Regions from separate parts of the Streptomyces sp. BBFR25 genome, predicted to be linked through region 2. Evidence: riboswitches for the same ligand, from Rfam matches in the RefSeq annotation. Region 2 holds a riboswitch; each other region holds the start of a gene.
What was found. Region 2 has a riboswitch for cobalamin ahead of ACGH52_RS31015 (ABC transporter substrate-binding protein). Riboswitches for the same ligand answer to the same signal wherever they lie in the genome.

Region 1 (4,041 bases), 360 kb from region 2:
GGGTGACCGTCCTTCGTGGGCGTGGAGTCTCAGGCTCGGGACGGGGCGTCCTGGCGGCTGGCCAGGGCCCAGATCACGAACACGTCGATCGCCATCATGATCACGGACCAGACGGGCGCGTACGGCAGGAACAGGAACTGGGCGATCAGGCTCAGCGAGGCGATGACGATGCCCGCCACCCGCGCCCACGCCATGTCCTTGAGCAGTCCGTACCCGGTGACGAGCACGAGGGCGCCCAGGATGACGTGGACGATGCCCCAGCCGGTCAGGCTCATCTCGTAGACGTAGGTGCCGATACGGGCGTACACGTCGTCCTCGGCGATGGCCGCGATGCCCTGGAGGACGGCGAGCGCGCCGTTCAGCAGCAGCAGTACGCCCGCGAAGACGACACCGCCCGTCACCCAGCCGCTGGTGCGGTCGCCCGGGCGCTGGGCCCAGGAGGCGTCACCGCCGCGCGGCTGCCTGCCGGGAGTGGGTTCGGCGTGCTGGCTCATGAGCGGAGTCCTTTCTGTGTCCCCCGTACGGGGCAGCTGCCCACCGGCACCGACGGCACCGACAGGTCGTTTCGAGCCTGCGGGCGGCCGTGCTCCGCGGCCACGCGGGTCCGCCGTACGGGTGAACCGCGGGCCGGGCGTGCGCGTGCGGGCGGCGGCGGCCTCGCGTTAACTGAGCGGCACCGCGGCCCCCGGTGACCGACGGACCGCGGGGCGCGAGAAGGAGGGCGTGTGACGAGTCGGCCGCTGCCCCGGCGAGAACCGCTGTTCCGGTGCGGACCGCTGCCCCGGCGGGAACCGCGCGGACGGCTTCCGTGACCGCGCCGGCGAACGCCGCCCCGGCCCGGGCCGAGGAGTCCTTGCGGCAGACCCTGCTCAGCCCGGGCTACCGGCGGCTGTTGCTGCTGTGCGTGCTGCTCGGCGTGCCCATCGCGCTGGCCTGCTTCTTCTTCGTCGGCCTCCAGCACGAGGCGCAGCACTGGGTGTGGACCACGCTGCCCGAGGCGGCCGGTTACGCCACCCCGCCCTGGTGGTGGCCGCTGCCCGCGCTGCTGCTCGCCGGGCTGCTCCTGGCGCCGATCGTGACCCGGATGCCGGGCGGCGGCGGCCACCTCCCGGTGAACGGCCTGGGCGGAGCGCCCGTCGGCCCGCGCGCCCTGCCCGGCGCGGTGCTGGCCGCGCTGGCCACCCTGCCGCTCGGCGTGGTGCTGGGTCCCGAGGCCCCGCTCATGGCCGTCGGCAGCGGGCTCGCCCTGCTGGCGGTGCGGCGGGCGGGCGCGGGCGGAGACCAGCGGGCCGGCGCGATCCTCGCCACGGCCGGTTCCACCGCCGCGATCTCCACCATCCTCGGCGGTCCGGTCGCTGCGGCGGTCCTGCTCATCGAGGGGGCGGGGCTGGCCGGCGCCCGGCTGGTCGCGCTGCTGCTGCCCTGTCTGCTGGCCAGCGCGACGGGTGCCCTGGTCTTCACCGGCTTCGGTCGGTGGACGGGGCTCGAGATCGGCGCGCTGGCCCTGCCCGACCTGCCGCCCCAGGCCGGTCCGGACGCGGGCGACTTCCTGTGGGGCCTGCCCGTCGCCGCCCTGATCGCCGTACTCGTCACGCTGGGCCGCGAACTGGGCCGCCGCACCGTCACCTGGACGCGGCGTCACACGGCCGCGCGCACCGTCGCCTGCGCCACGGCGGTCGGCGTCTGTGTCGCCGCCTACGCGCTGATCACCGGCCGCTCCCCGGCGGAGGCGGCGCTGTCCGGCCAGGCCACCCTCGCCCAGCTCGCCGCGCACCCGCACGCCTGGTCGGTGGGGGCGCTGGTGGCGCTGGTCGCGTGCAAGGGGCTGGCCTGGGGCATCGCGCTGGGCGCGCTGCGCGGCGGCCCGATCTTCCCGGCCGTCCTGCTGGGCGCGGCGACGGCGCTGGCCTGCTCCGGGCTGCCCGGCTTCGGCGCGACCCCGGCCCTCGCCCTCGGCATCGCCGCCGCGGCGGCCGCGGTGACCGGGTTGCCGCTGGCCAGCTCGGTCCTGGCGGTGCTGCTGATGGGCCGCGACGCCCACGACCAGACGCCGCTGATCGTCATGGCGTCGGTCGTCGCGTTCGTCGTCGCCCAGCTGGTGCGGCGCACGGAGCCGGGGGAGGACCGGGCGTCCGGCGGGGCGCCGACAACGGGAGCGGCACGGTGAGGGACCGCCGGACCGCGCCCTCGGGCCCGCGCCCCCGCGTCGGCTGGGACGCCGTACGGCCCTGGCTCGTGCGGGCCGGGATCGCGGCCGCCGTGGTCGTGGCCTACTTCCTGCTCCCCCTCGACCACCTGGGGCCGCAGCGGCCGGCACTGAGCTGGACGCTGTTCGCGGCACTGCTGACCGTCGTGGCCGTGCTGCTGCTGCGGCAGATCCGGCACGTCCTCCTCGACCACCCGGACAGCCGGCCCGGGGTGGTCATCTCCCTGCTGATCGTCCTGTCCGTGCACGTCTTCTCCGCCACGTACTACGCGCTGGCCAAGTCGCCGGGCGAGTTCCACGGCCTGCACACCAGGATCGACGCGCTGTACTTCACCGTGGTGACGCTCGCCACCGTCGGGTACGGGGACATCACCCCGCGGGGCCAGGCCGCGCGGGTGGTGACCGTCCTGCAGATCACGTACAGCTTCGTCTTCCTCACCGCCGCCGCCACCGCGCTGACCACCCGGATGCGGGACAGGGTGGTCCGGGGGCCCCAGCGGGGCCGCTCGCGCTGACGGCGGTGCGGCCCCCGCACCCGGCACCGGGCGTTTCCGCAGTACCGAGGCCCGCTTGTGCCCGCCCCCGTGGGAGCACTACTGTCGCCACGCCTTGGTGAACGGGAAATCCGGTGTGATGCCGGTGCGGCCCTCGCCACTGTGAATCGGGAAGTCCGGCTCCGGCCCTCGCGGGCAGCCACTGGATCGCTTGCGATCCGGGAAGGCGGAGCACGGGCGGTGGTACCCGTAAGCCAGGAGACCGGCCAAGGCGCGTCGTCCATCCACGAGGTGCTGGAGAGGGTCTGCTGAGCCATGCACATAGCCGAGGGCTTTCTGCCACCGGCGCACGCGATCGCCTGGGGTGTCGCGTCCGCGCCGTTCGTCGTCCACGGAGTCCGGTCACTCACCCGTGAGGTCAGGGAGCATCCGGAGAGCACGCTGCTCCTCGGCGCCTCCGGCGCCTTCACGTTCGTTCTCTCGGCCCTGAAACTGCCGTCCGTCACCGGAAGTTGCTCGCACCCGACCGGCACCGGCCTGGGTGCCATCCTGTTCCGGCCGCCGATCATGGCGGTCCTGGGCACCATCACCCTGCTCTTCCAGGCGCTGCTGCTCGCCCACGGCGGGCTGACCACGCTCGGCGCCAACGTCTTCTCGATGGCGATCGCCGGCCCCTGGGCCGGGTACGGCGTCTACCGGCTGCTGCGCCGCTTCGACGTGCCGCTGATGGTCACCGTGTTCTTCGGGGCGTTCGTCGCCGACCTGTCCACGTACTGCGTGACCAGCGTGCAGCTGGCGCTGGCCTTCCCGGACCCGAGCAGCGGATTCACGGGCGCGCTCGGCAAGTTCGGGTCCATCTTCGCGGTGACCCAGATCCCGCTCGCGGTGAGCGAGGGCCTGCTCACGGTGATCGTGATGCGGCTGCTGGTGCAGTCCAGCAAGGGCGAACTGACCCGGCTGGGCGTGCTGCTGACCCGGACCGGCGAGCGGAAGCGGGAGGCGGTGGCCCGATGAGCCGCAACGCGAGGATCAACGCCCTGCTGCTGCTCGCCGTGGCCGCGCTGGCGGTGCTGCCGCTGGTGCTGGGGCTCGGCGACCACAAGGAGGAGCCGTTCGCCGGGGCCGACGCGGAGGCGGAGACGGCGATCACCGAGATCGAACCGGACTACGAGCCGTGGTTCTCCCCGCTGTACGAACCGCCGTCCGGGGAGGTCGAGTCGGCGCTGTTCGCCCTGCAGGCCGCGCTCGGCGCGGGCGTGCTGGCGTACTACTTCGGGCTGCGCCGGGGACGGCGGCAGGGCGAGGAGCGGGCGTCGGCGGCTTCCAGGGCCACGGCGGTAC
Region 2 (4,041 bases):
CGTCACGGCCCGACACCGCCACGACGACGAGCCCGACGACGACGGCCGCGGCGGCGACCCGGCCTGCCCCCCGCATCCACCACCCGGGCCGGGCCGCGCCACCGCGCCCGCGGGCGGAGCCCAGCCGTTCGGCCCGCCGGGCCGGTCGCAGCAGGCGGAGCAACAGCAGTGCCGCGACCGGCAGTTGCAGCAGCCACAGGACGGTGCGGGGCCATTCCCCGTACCAGACGTTGGTTCCGTACAGCAGCGTGTGCCACACGCTGAGCACGTAGACGACGATCACGAAACGGTGCAGCCGCCGCCAGGTGTTCGCTCCGATGCGGTGCCGGACGTAGAACAGCAGCCCCAGCGGGATCGCCAAGTACAGGGCGCCCTGGCCGAGCGGGATGGCGATCCGGCCGGTTCCGGAGTCGTACCAGCCCGGCACGAAGGTGTCCGCGAAGCCCACCCAGAGCCGTTCCGCCCAGTCCACCTCCGTCTCGTAGCGCACGAGTTCGGCCGCGAACATCAGCGCGTGCGCCGCCATCAGCGCCATGGTCGTCAGGCTCGTGGTGCGGTGCCAGCGCTCCAGTACCTGCCGGGAGACCGGCAGCCGGGTGGGGCGTGGTCCCGACAGCAGCAGGCCGAGCATGACCGTGCCCCAGGCCCACAGCAGCCCCGACCATCCGAACGCCTGGCTGAGCAGGTACATCCAGTACGTACCGGGATCGTCCATGAACGGCATGACCGCGACGGTGTCCGAAGCACCCGATTCCATGCGGGCGTACAGGAGCGCGAAGACGAGCGCCGTGACCACCACCGCCGCGGTGGCGTCGGGCAGGGCGGACCGCAGGTCGCCGCGCAGCGCGACGCGGTCACCGGGAGGACGTTGCCGCCCGGGCGGGTCCGCCGACCCGTCTTCGTCCGGCCTCGCGTCTGACAGCATCGGGCCTCCCGGGCACGGACTATCGCGGGGGTGGTGCGCATGTGGCGTGGGGCAACAAGTCTGGCTGAAGGGGCGGCGATCCTCCGAGGTGTTATCCGGCCAGAGCCATCACGCGGCCGGCTCCGCCCGCCCTTTCGCCCGTCGATCGGGGAAACGTAGGATCGCCTGGTCATCGCCGCGACGGGAGACAGGAAGCCGGTGCGAATCCGGCACGGTCCCGCCACTGTGACCGGGGAGCGCCCCTCCGACATGCCACTGCGCACCGCGCGGGAAGGCGGAGGGATCGTCGATCCGGGAGTCAGGACACTGGTCCGTCGCGGGCCCGATCCGAGGAGCGCGGACTCCAGGAGGCTTCACGTGTCCCAGTTGTTCACCCCTGCCCGCACACGCGGGTTCCTCCGTGCCACGGCGGCTGCCATGGCTCTTTCGTCGGTGCTGCTGGCCACCGGCTGCGGTTCGCCGGAGCAGAGCGGCCAGGACGCGAAGGCCACCGCGGCCGTGCCCGCGGGCTTTCCCGTCACCGTCGACAACTGCGGCGTGAAGACGACGTACGACAAGCCGCCGTCGCGGGTGGTCACCATCCACCAGCACCCGGCGGAGCTGATGCTCGCCCTCGGCCTGAAGGACCGCATGGTCGGTACGGCCTTCCCCGACTCCGCCGTCCTGCCGAGCCTCGAGGAGGACTACGAGGCGATCCCCGAACTGGCGGAGAAGGAACCGTCGTTCGAGAGGGTGCTGGACGCCGAACCGGATCTCGTCTACGGCGGCTACGGCAGCGCCTTCGCCGAGAAGGAGGGCCGCTCCCGCGAGGCGTTCGCCGACGCGGGCATCGACACCTATCTCAACCGTGAGTACTGCGGCAAGAGGCGGGTGACGATGAAGGACACCTACGACGAGATCCGCACCATCGGCAAGATCTTCGGTGTCCCGGACCGGGCCGACCAGCTCGTCGCCGACCTCGAAGGCCGCGTGGGCAAGGCGGCCGCCGAGGTCGAGGCCGAGCCCGAGGTGCCCGTCTTCGTGTACGACAGCGGCGACAAGGCCGCCTTCACCGCGGGCGGCAAGAGCCTCGGCACCGAACTGATCCGGCTGGCCGGCGGCGAGAACGTCTTCGCCGACCTCGACGACGTCTTCGGCGACGTCTCCTGGGAGCAGGTCATCGAGCGCAGGCCGGAGGTCATCGCCGTCTACGACTACGCGGGCGCCGGAAGCGTCGAGCAGAAGAAGAAGTTCCTGCTGTCCCAGTCCGCGCTCGCCGACGTGCCCGCCATCAGGAACAAGCGATTCGTCGTGCTGCCGCTGACCGCCACCCTGGTCGGCATCCGCTCGGCCTACGCGGTCGACGACCTGGCCCGCGGACTGCACCCCGAGAGCTTCCGGTGACCCAGGCCGCCGCCACCGACACGTCCGCCGAGCCGGTGGTGCGACGCCGGAGGACCACCGAGCCGGGGCCGGGCCGTACGAGGTCGGGCATCACGCTGCTCGTACTCACCGCCCTGCTCATCGTCTCCGCCACGGCCGGCCTGGCGATCGGCTCCGTACAGGTGCCGCCCGGCCAGGTGTGGGGCATCGTGACGCATGCGCTGGGTGCCGACTGGCACGAGCCGGACTGGTCGCGGGCCCGGGAGACCATCGTGGTGGACGTGCGGGCGCCGCGGGTTCTGCTCGGTGCCGTCACCGGAGCCGGGCTCGCGGTGGTCGGCACCGCGCTGCAGGCCCTGGTGCGCAATCCGCTCGCCGAGCCCTACCTGCTCGGAGTGTCCTCCGGGGCGTCCCTCGGCGCGGTCACCGTGATCGTGTTCGGCGTCACCGTCTTCGGACCGGCCTCCCTGTCGGTGGCCGCCTTCGTGGGCGCCCTGGGCGCGCTCCTGCTCGTCTACGCCACGGCCCGCACCGGCGGACGCATCACCTCGTCGCGGCTGGTGCTGTCCGGGGTCGCGATCGCGGCGGTGCTCACCGCGCTGCTCGATCTGCTGCTGCTCACCACCGACCGGGGCAACGAGGCCCGCGCGGTCCTCGCCTGGACTCTGGGCGGCCTGGGCGGGGTCGACTGGGGCACGCTGTGGCTGCCGAGCACGGCCCTGCTCCTCGGTGTCGGCGTCCTCATGGTGCAGGCCCGCAATCTGAACCTGCTGCTGACCGGCGAGGAGGCGGCCACCACGATGGGTCTGGACGTGGCGCGGTTCCGTGCCCGGCTGTTCGTCCTGCTCTCCCTCGTCACGGGAGTGCTGGTCGCGGCGGCCGGACCGATCGGGTTCGTCGGCCTGATGATGCCGCACATCGTGCGCCTGTTCGTCGGCGGCGACCACCGCCGGGTGCTGCCGACGGCGGCGCTCGGCGGGGCGGTCTTCCTCATCTGGGCCGACATCGCCGCGCGGACGGTCGCCGCCCCGATGGAGATACCCGTCGGTGTGCTCACGGCCCTGTGCGGCGGGCCGTTCTTCCTGTGGCTGATGCGCCGGGACGCCCGGCGCGGCACGGACCGAGGAGTGGCATGACCGCGTCCGACCTGAGCGTCGACGGGGTCACGCTCACCGCCGGGGCCCGTCACCTGGTGCGCGACGTCTCCCTGACCGCCCGTCCGGGCGAGACCATCGGGCTCGTCGGCCCCAACGGCAGCGGCAAATCAAGCCTCCTGCGCGCCGTCTACCGCGTCCTGCGCCCCGACACCGGCCAGGTCCTCGTCGACGGAGGCGACGCCTGGTCGCTGCCGGTGCGGCAACTGGCCCGTACGGTGGCGGCGGTGGTCCAGGACTCGGCGGCCGACTTCGACCTCGCCGTCCGCGAGGTCGTCGCCATGGGCCGCACCCCGCACAAACGACTCCTCGCCGGTGACACCGCCGAGGACGCCGAACTCATCGACGGCGCGCTCCTCGCGGTCGACGCCCGCCACCTGGCCGACCGCCCCTTCGACCGGCTCTCCGGCGGCGAGCGCCAGCGCGTCCTCATCGCGCGCGCCCTGGCCCAGCGGCCCACCCTCCTGGTCCTCGACGAACCCACCAACCACCTCGACGTCCGGCACCAGCTGTCGGTGCTCGGCACCCTGCGCCGCCTGCCCACGACCGTCCTGCTCGCCCTGCACGACCTCAACCTGGCCGCCTACTACTGCGACCGCC
Region 3 (4,041 bases), 1.2 Mb from region 2:
AGCTCCGGCTCCTCCTTGCGCACGGTGTCGACGACGTCGAACGCGAAGGACATGTGCATGGTCTCGTCCCGGAACACCCAGTTGGTGCCGGTGGCCAGGCCGTGCAGCAGGCCCCGGCTGCGGAACCAGTAGACGTAGGCGAAGGCGCCGTAGAAGAACAGGCCCTCGATGCACGCCGCGAAGCAGATCAGGTTCAGCAGGAAACGGCGGCGGTCGGCCTTGGTCTCCAGGCGGTCGATCGACTCGACCGAGTCCATCCACCTGAAGCAGAACTCGGCCTTCTCCCGGATGGACGGGATGTTCTCCACGGCCGCGAAGGCCGCGGCGCGGTCCTCCGGGTCGGGCAGGTAGGTGTCCAGCAGCGTCAGGTAGAACTGGACGTGGACGGCCTCCTCGAAGAGCTGGCGGCTCAGGTACAGCCGCGCCTCGGGGGAGTTGATGTGCTTGTAGAGGGTCAGCACCAGGTTGTTCGCGACGATCGAGTCGCCGGTGGCGAAGAAGGCCACCAGCCGGCCGATCAGGTGCTGCTCCATGGGGCTGAGCTTCGCGAGGTCGGCGACGTCCGAGTGGAGGTCGACCTCCTCCACGTGCCAGGTGTTCTTGATGGCGTCCCGGTAGCGCTCGTAGAAGTCCGGGTAGCGCATGGGGCGCAGGGTCAGCTCGAAGCCCGGGTCGAGCAGGTTCTTGGTGGTGGCGTTCGCGGGGGTCTCGGTGGTCATTACTGGCAGGCCTCGCAGGACTCGGGGTTTTCCAGGGAGCAGGCGACCGCTTCGGGGTCCGGGGCCGCCTGGACGGCGGCGGTGGCGGCTCGGGCCGCGGCGCGGGCGATCCGGGTCGCCGGGCGCGAGCGCAGGTAGTACGTGGTCTTCAGGCCCTGCTTCCAGGCGTACGCGTACATCGAGGAGAGCTTCCCGATGGTCGGCGTCTCCAGGAACAGGTTCAGCGACTGGGCCTGGTCGAGGTACGGGGTGCGGGCGGCGGCCATGTCGATCAGGCCGCGCTGCGGGATCTCCCAGGCGGTGCGGTACAGCGCGCGCACGTCCTCGGGGATCCAGGAGAAGCCCTGCACCGAGCCGTTCGCCTCGCGCAGCGCCTCACGGGTGCGGGCGTCCCACACGCCGAGCCGCTTGAGGTCGTCCACCAGATACGAGTTGACCTGGAGGAACTCCCCGGACAGCGTCTCGCGCTTGAAGAGGTTGGACACCTGCGGCTCGATGCACTCGTAGACACCGGCGATGGAGGCGATGGTCGCGGTCGGCGCGATGGCCAGGAGCAGGGAGTTGCGCAGCCCGGTCGTCGCCATCCGCGTGCGCAGCGCGGCCCAGCGCTCCGGCCAGGCGGGCGTCACGTCGTAGTGGTCCGGGTGCAGTACCCCCTGGGCCGTACGGGTCTTCTCCCAGGCCGGGGCGGGGCCGCCGCGTTCGGCGAGGTCGGCGGAGGTCTCGTAGGCGGCGAGCATGATCCGCTCGGCGATCCGGGTGGACAGGGCCTTCGCCTCGGGGGAGTCGAAGGGCAGGCGGAGCTGGAAGAAGACGTCCTGGAGGCCCATCGCGCCGAGGCCGACCGGACGCCAGCGGGCGTTGGAGCGGGCCGCCTGCTCGGTCGGGTAGAAGTTGATGTCGACGACCCGGTCCAGGAAGGTGACGGCGGTGCGGACGGTGGCGTCCAGGCGCGCCCAGTCCATGTCGCCGCTCGCGGGGTCGGCGAAGGCGCCGAGGTTGACCGAGCCCAGGTTGCAGACCGCCGTCTCCCCGTCGTCGGTGACCTCCAGGATCTCCGTGCAGAGGTTGGAGGAGTGGACGACGTGGCCGGGGGTCGCGGTCTGGTTCGCGGTGCGGTTGGCGGTGTCCTTGAAGGTCATCCAGCCGTTGCCGGTCTGCGCGAGGGTGCGCATCATGCGGCCGTACAGCTCACGGGCGGGCAGCGACTTGCGGGCGAGCCCCGCTTCCTCGGCCCTGCGGTAGGCCGCGTCGAACTCCTCGCCCCACAGGTCGGTCAGCTCCGGCACGTCGGCGGGGGAGAACAGCGACCAGGTCCCGTCGGCGTCCACCCGGCGCATGAACTCGTCCGGGACCCAGTGCGCGAGGTTCAGGTTGTGCGTACGGCGGGCGTCCTCGCCGGTGTTGTCCCGCAGCTCCAGGAACTCCTCGACGTCCGCGTGCCAGGTCTCCAGGTAGACCGCCGCGGCGCCCTTGCGGCGGCCGCCCTGGTTCACGGCGGCGACCGAGGCGTCCAGCGTCTTCAGGAACGGGACGATGCCGTTGGAGTGTCCGTTGGTGCCGCGGATCAGCGAACCCCGGGCGCGGACGCGGGAGTAGGCGATGCCGATGCCGCCGGCGTGCTTGGAGAGGCGGGCGACCTGGTGGAGGCGGTCGTAGAGGGAGTCCAGCTCGTCCTTGGGGGAGTCCAGGAGGTAGCAGGACGACATCTGGGCGTGCCGGGTGCCGGAGTTGAAGAGGGTGGGGGAGGAGGGGAGGTAGTCCAGGCGGCTCATCAGGCCGTACAGGGCGGCGACCTCGTCCACCGCGCGGTCCGTGTCGTCCTCGGCGAGTCCGGCGGCGACCCGCAGCAGGAAGTGCTGGGGCGTCTCGACGGGCTTGCGGGTGATGGGGTGCCGGAGCAGGTAGCGGCTGTAGAGGGTGCGCAGCCCGAAGTAGCCGAAGCGGTCGTCGGCGTCCGGGTCGATCAGCGCGTCCAGGCGGGCCGCGTGCAGCCGGACGAACGCGGCGGTGCGGTCGGCGATCAGGCCCTCGCGGTGGCCGGTGGCGACCGAGTCGGTGAAGGCGGCGACGCCCTGGGAGGCGGCCTCGGCGCGGATGCCGATGGTCAGCAGCCGGGCGGCCAGCCGGGAGTAGACCGGGTCCTCGGAGATCAGACCGGCCGCCGCCTCCGTGGCCAGCTCGCGCAGCTCGGCCTCGTCGGCATGGGCGGACCGGCCCCGCAGCGCGGCGGCGGCCACCCGGCCGGGGTCGGCGCCCTGGAGGTCGGCGGTCAGCCCGGTCAGGGTCCGCAGCAGGGCGGCACCGGGTCCGTCGGGTTCCCCGGTCGCCGTCACCGGGGTCGCTGAAGCCGGATCGGCTGGCGCGATGGTCACGTGGAGCACTCCCTCGCTCGGCACGGGGCCTGGCGGAGGGCAGGGGGCTCACGAGCGCGCACGGCGTCGCGTCCACCGGCCCATTCCACGAGGCCCGGACGTCATGGCACCCGGGCCAAGGCGGCCGGGCGCACTGTCGGCAGGTCCTCGGACTGGACAGGCGTGCGCGCACGTGAAGACGTACGGATGCACGCAAGTACACCGTTGCGGGACAGTTCCGGATTCGCACCGGATTCCCCTGCGGCGACAGCGAGCACGAGCATACATCTTGTGCCGGGTGACGCGAGCACCCCCAGATGTTGTGTCCGGACGGCGCGTCAGGTGTCGCTCTGGGCTGGCGTCAGAGCGTCAGCCCGTAGGCGAGCAGCATGATGTCGTCCAGCTCCGGCAGGGGGTTCCAGTCGCGGGCGGGGGTGCGGCAAAAGCCCAGGCGTTCGTAGAGGCGGTGGGCGGTGTGCATGGCGCGCTGGGTCGACAGCACGACGCCCGCGCAGTCCGGCACGGACCGGGCGCGGTCGACGCAGGCCCGCACGAGGGCCTCGCCGGCCCCGCGGCCGCGTGCCTCGCGGGCGACGGCGAGCATGCGTATCTCGGCCTCGCCGGGACGCGCGATGTCCGCCATGGGGCCGCCGGACGGCACGAAGGTCACGCCGCCGAGCACCTGGGCGCCCGCCGCGGCGACCAGCACCTCGGCGGCCGCGGCCCGCTTGGCCACGTCGCGCAGCTCCTCCAGGTAGGAGTCGCTCGCCCCGAAGTCGAGGAGGTTGTCGCCCAAGTAGGCCTGCGCGGTGATCTCGCCGAGGGTGTCGTACTCCTCGGCGCTCGCCCGCCGGATCACGAAGTCCATGACGCCGAGTGTGCCCGACGGGTACGACAACGGGCCGCCGGATTTCTCCGACGGCCCGCTGACGTGGCGCCGCTAGTGCGAGCTGCCCGCCGTGGCCGGC
Region 4 (4,041 bases), 1.2 Mb from region 2:
TAGCGTTTCTCGCGGACCGCGGTCATGTTCCTGGTCACGGGGTCGGACTCCAGGAACTCGATCTTCTTCGCGGCCGTCTCGGCCGTCTGGGACCTGCGGGTGAGGTCGCCGAGGACCAGGACGTCGGGGTCCCGGTCGGCGACGGTCTCCCAGCCGACCTGCGGCCACTCCTCGTGGGTGTCGTCCATGGCGTTCCGGGCGCCGACCGCATGGGTGATGACGCCGGGGGCGCCGCAGCAGCCCGCCAAGTAGGGCGAGGTGGAGTTGGCGAACCAGTACATGAGAGTGACGCCGGAGGCGTCGATGCCGGATGTCGCCTTGTCGACCCTGGACCGGAGGTCGGCGACGAGTTTCTCGCCGCGCTGCTCGACGCCGAAGAGGCGGGCCAGGTCGCGGACTTCGCGGTAGACGGTGTCCATGGACAGGGGTTCGTTCCGGACGCCGTCGCCGTCGCCGCTGTTGTCCTTGCCGGCGCAGTCGGACGGGGACAGGTAGGCGGGCACACCGAGTTTCGTGAACCGTTCGCGGGTGGCCACGCCGCCGGTGCCGAGCGTGGAGGCGAAGGAGGCGGCGACGAAGTCGGGTTCGGCGTCCAGGACCGTCTCGAAGGACGGCATGTCGTCGGCGAGCCGGGGGACATCGGCGTTCGCCTTCTCCAGTCCCTTCATGACCGGGTCGGTCCAGGTGGCGGTGCCCGCCATACGGTCGGCGAGGCCGAGCGAGAGCAGGATCTCCGTCGTGCCCTGGTTGAGGGAGACGGCCCGGCGCGGGGGCGCGTCGACCCGGACGTCGTGCCCGCAGTCACGGACGGTGCGCGGGTAACCGACCGCGTCGGACTCCGCGGCCGAGTCGTCGGTGCCGGCACCGGACCCGCAGCCGGAGATCAGCAGGGCGCCGGACAGGAACAGGACGGGGCCGCGCAGGGCGCGCCGGGAAAGGAGGAGTCGCCGGGGGCCGACGGGGCGTGCTGCTGGCAAGGAAGGATCCTCTGGCGTCGAGGGCTCATGCGCGAAGCCCGTCCGTACGATGCGGCCCGCGCCGCACGCGGCGCGGGTGCCAGCAGGTCTTCGGACTCGGGATCGACCGGACGGGACGCCTTCCCGGACGGCGTACGCCGCCCAGTGGCCCGTGTCCCGCCCGTCCCCCTCACCGCTGCGCGTCAGTTCCGGATTCGCACCGGATTCCCTGACCCACCAGGTGGGTTCGACTGGCTTGCGCAAGCTACCACAGGGTCATCGCCCCGCCGGGGGACGGGCCACTGCCCGACCCGCTCCCCCGGCCCTCGGGCCGCCACGCCCGCCCGCGCGTCAGCTCTTCGGCATGAGGACGGTGTCGATGACGTAGACGTTGGCGTTGGCGGTCTTCACGTTGCCGCAGACGACCTTGGCGGAGTCGTTGACCTTGTAGGACTCGTCCGAGCCCGCGGTGGTCAGCTCGGACTTCTGCAGCGTCTCGAAGGAGCCCTTCTCCAGGTCCTTCGGCGCGAGCTTCTGGCCGACGACGTGGTAGGTCAGGATGTCGGTGAGCATCGCCTTGTCGCCCAGGACCTTGTCCAGGTCGGCCTTCGGGATCTTGGCGAAGGCGTCGTTGGTCGGCGCGAACACGGTGATGTTCTCGGCGTTGTTGAGCGTGTCGACCAGACCGGCCTTCTTGACCGCCGTCACCAGCGTGGACAGGGCCGGGTTGTTCGAGGCGGCCGTGGCGACCGGGTCCTTGGCCATGCCGTCGAACGAACCGGCACCCTCCTTCGGCACCGTGGAGCAGGCAGGGCCGAACGGCTCGTCGGAGTCCGTCATGCCGCCGGAGGTGTCGGACGACTGGTCGTCGCTCGCCGCGGGAGCCGAGGAGGCGGCCTGGGCGGAGTCCGAGGAGCCGCTGTCGCCGTCGTCGGAACAGGCGGCCAGGGACAGGGGCAGGACGGCGGCCGCGACGACGGCGACGGCGGAACGACGGATACGGGCGTTCATGGAGAATCTCCCTGAAAACGGGCAGCGCGAGGACTGCGTCGATACGCAGTGGCGCTGCGGGGTGATGGTGCGGAGCTGACGTGGTGTGCGGCGGGCCGCCGAGTACGCGGTGCCGTTACGTGGTGGCCGGGCGACCCGGGTCCGGGGTCAGCCGGCGGTTCGCTGTCGGCGCGGTCTTGGTTCTTCCCTCACACGGGGAATCCGGAGCGGGCACCGTTCCGGATTGGTTCCTCACCCGATCGAGTGAGGAAGTCTCGGCGTCGGTGAGGGCCGGTCAGAACGGCGTCGCGGCCCGCAGGATGAGGAACATCGTGACGGCCGCGTTCGCGGACGACATCGCCGATACGGCGGTTCCGGCGGCCGCCGCCCACGCCGCCAGGCCCACCGAGGTGAACACCGGGGGCCAGGTGCGGACTGCGGGAGCGGGCCCCAGCAGGGCCGCCACCCGGCGGGGCACCGGGCCGGGCGCCGCGAGGCCGGCGAGGGTGGCGAGGGTGGCGACAGGGGTGCCGCGGGAGACGAGCGCAGCCTTGCCGATCGCGGTCGCCACCGCACGGCGGTCACCGACCGCCCGTGCGGCCGCCTCGTCCGCCCACCGCTCCGCCGTGTAGGACACGGCCGTCCGCAGGGGGCGCAGGAACGGGTTGGCCAGCGCGGCGAGCCGGACGGCGAGCAGGAAGCGGTGGTGCCGGGCGGCGAGGTGGGCGCGCTCGTGGGCGAACAGGGCGCGCCGCTCCCCCGGTTCGAGGCAGTCGAGCAGGGCCGTACTCACCACGACCCGGTCCCGGCGTCCGCCCGGCAGCGCGTACGCGTAGGGCACGTCGTCCGGAAGCACGGCCACCCCGGTGCCCGGCAGCCCGGCCAGCGCGCGGTGGGCGCGGCGGCGCACCCTGCCGTGCCGCCACAGGGCCCGCGCCGAGGCCGCGACCACCAGGCAGAGCGCGGGAATGGCCGCCTTGCCGACGACCTCGTCGTAGGGCACCGCGGCCCGCACCTCGGGGTCCGACCAGCCGTCGGGCAGCGGGTTGCCGGGCAGCTGGGCGGTGCCGACCACCATCACCAGGGCCAGGCACACGGTGCTGCACAGGGCCATCACGGCGGCGACGGCGGTGAGCAGCCCGGTCGCGGTCCGCGGGTGCAGGTGCTGCTCGGCGAGCCTGGCGATCGGCCATGCCGTCAGCGGCAGGACCAGGGGCAGGAAGACGAAGACCCCCATGCGGTGTCAGCCGTCCTCCGCGGCGCGCGCGTGCCCGAGCAGGTCGCGCAGCAGCCGCTCGTCGTCGGGGTCGAGGCCCGTGACGAAGCTGGCCAGTACCGCTTCCCGGTCACTCTCGGCGTCCAGCACCTTGCGCATCTTCCGCGCGGCCAGGCCCGCCTGGTCCGAGGCGGGCGTCCAGGCGAAGGACCGGCCCGCGCGCTCGCGGCTGACGGCGCCCTTCTCGAGCAGCCGGGTCAGGATCGTGATCACCGTGGTGTAGGCGAGGTCGCCGCCGAGGCGTTCCTGCACCCAGCCGGCCGTCGCGGGCCCGTCCGCCTCGCGCAGCACGGCCAGCACCAGCGCTTCCAGCTCACCCTGGCCCCGCCGCCGCGGACGCCGGTCATCCGTCACGGCCCGCCTCCTTCCGCCGCCGATCGTCTTCCGGGCGACATCGTATAGAAGGCTTTCTTCTACAGTGTTGTAGATTATCGGGAGAGGCATACGGAACACTGAACACGGAACGCAGCGGACGCGACGAAGGAGAACGCAGTGGGAGTTTCCCTGGCCAAGGGCGGCAACGTCTCGCTCAGCAAGGAGGCGCCCGGCCTGACCGCCGTACTGGTCGGTCTGGGATGGGACGTGCGCACCACGACCGGCACCGACTACGACCTCGACGCCTCCGCGCTGCTCCTCGACGCGTCGGGCAAGGTGCTCTCGGACGGGCACTTCGTCTTCTACAACAACCTCACCAGCCCGGACGGCTCGGTCGAGCACACCGGGGACAACCTCACCGGCGAGGGCGAGGGCGACGACGAGGCGGTCAAGGTGAACCTCGCCGCGGTCCCGGCCGAGGTGGACCGGATCGTCTTCCCGGTG

Region 1: linked by a shared signal. The riboswitch ahead of ACGH52_RS29395 (energy-coupling factor ABC transporter permease) and the one ahead of ACGH52_RS31015 (ABC transporter substrate-binding protein) in region 2 are both predicted to bind cobalamin.
Region 3: linked by a shared signal. The riboswitch ahead of ACGH52_RS25645 (ribonucleoside-diphosphate reductase subunit alpha) and the one ahead of ACGH52_RS31015 (ABC transporter substrate-binding protein) in region 2 are both predicted to bind cobalamin.
Region 4: linked by a shared signal. The riboswitch ahead of ACGH52_RS35785 (ABC transporter substrate-binding protein) and the one ahead of ACGH52_RS31015 (ABC transporter substrate-binding protein) in region 2 are both predicted to bind cobalamin.

Annotation. Positions count from the first base shown of each region.
Region 1 is NZ_CP172447.1:6,439,117-6,443,157, reverse strand. Features, by position in the region: gene ACGH52_RS29410 (hypothetical protein) at 30-494, opposite strand; gene ACGH52_RS29405 (chloride channel protein) at 809-2,167, shown strand; gene ACGH52_RS29400 (potassium channel family protein) at 2,164-2,721, shown strand; cobalamin riboswitch at 2,800-2,986, shown strand; gene ACGH52_RS29395 (energy-coupling factor ABC transporter permease) at 3,016-3,714, shown strand; gene ACGH52_RS29390 (energy-coupling factor ABC transporter substrate-binding protein) at 3,711-4,041, shown strand, end outside.
Region 2 is NZ_CP172447.1:6,803,683-6,807,723, reverse strand. Features, by position in the region: gene ACGH52_RS31020 (ferric reductase-like transmembrane domain-containing protein) at 1-925, opposite strand, end outside; cobalamin riboswitch at 1,113-1,234, shown strand; gene ACGH52_RS31015 (ABC transporter substrate-binding protein) at 1,343-2,308, shown strand; gene ACGH52_RS31010 (FecCD family ABC transporter permease) at 2,305-3,423, shown strand; gene ACGH52_RS31005 (ABC transporter ATP-binding protein) at 3,420-4,041, shown strand, end outside.
Region 3 is NZ_CP172447.1:5,592,763-5,596,803, forward strand. Features, by position in the region: gene ACGH52_RS25640 (ribonucleotide-diphosphate reductase subunit beta) at 1-719, opposite strand, end outside; gene ACGH52_RS25645 (ribonucleoside-diphosphate reductase subunit alpha) at 719-3,094, opposite strand; cobalamin riboswitch at 3,215-3,374, opposite strand; gene ACGH52_RS25650 (GNAT family N-acetyltransferase) at 3,435-3,941, opposite strand; gene mctP (monocarboxylate uptake permease MctP) at 4,014-4,041, opposite strand, start outside.
Region 4 is NZ_CP172447.1:7,972,472-7,976,512, reverse strand. Features, by position in the region: gene ACGH52_RS35785 (ABC transporter substrate-binding protein) at 1-977, opposite strand, end outside; cobalamin riboswitch at 1,041-1,227, opposite strand; gene ACGH52_RS35780 (fasciclin domain-containing protein) at 1,308-1,967, opposite strand; gene ACGH52_RS35775 (M56 family metallopeptidase) at 2,242-3,183, opposite strand; gene ACGH52_RS35770 (BlaI/MecI/CopY family transcriptional regulator) at 3,190-3,576, opposite strand; gene ACGH52_RS35765 (TerD family protein) at 3,715-4,041, shown strand, end outside.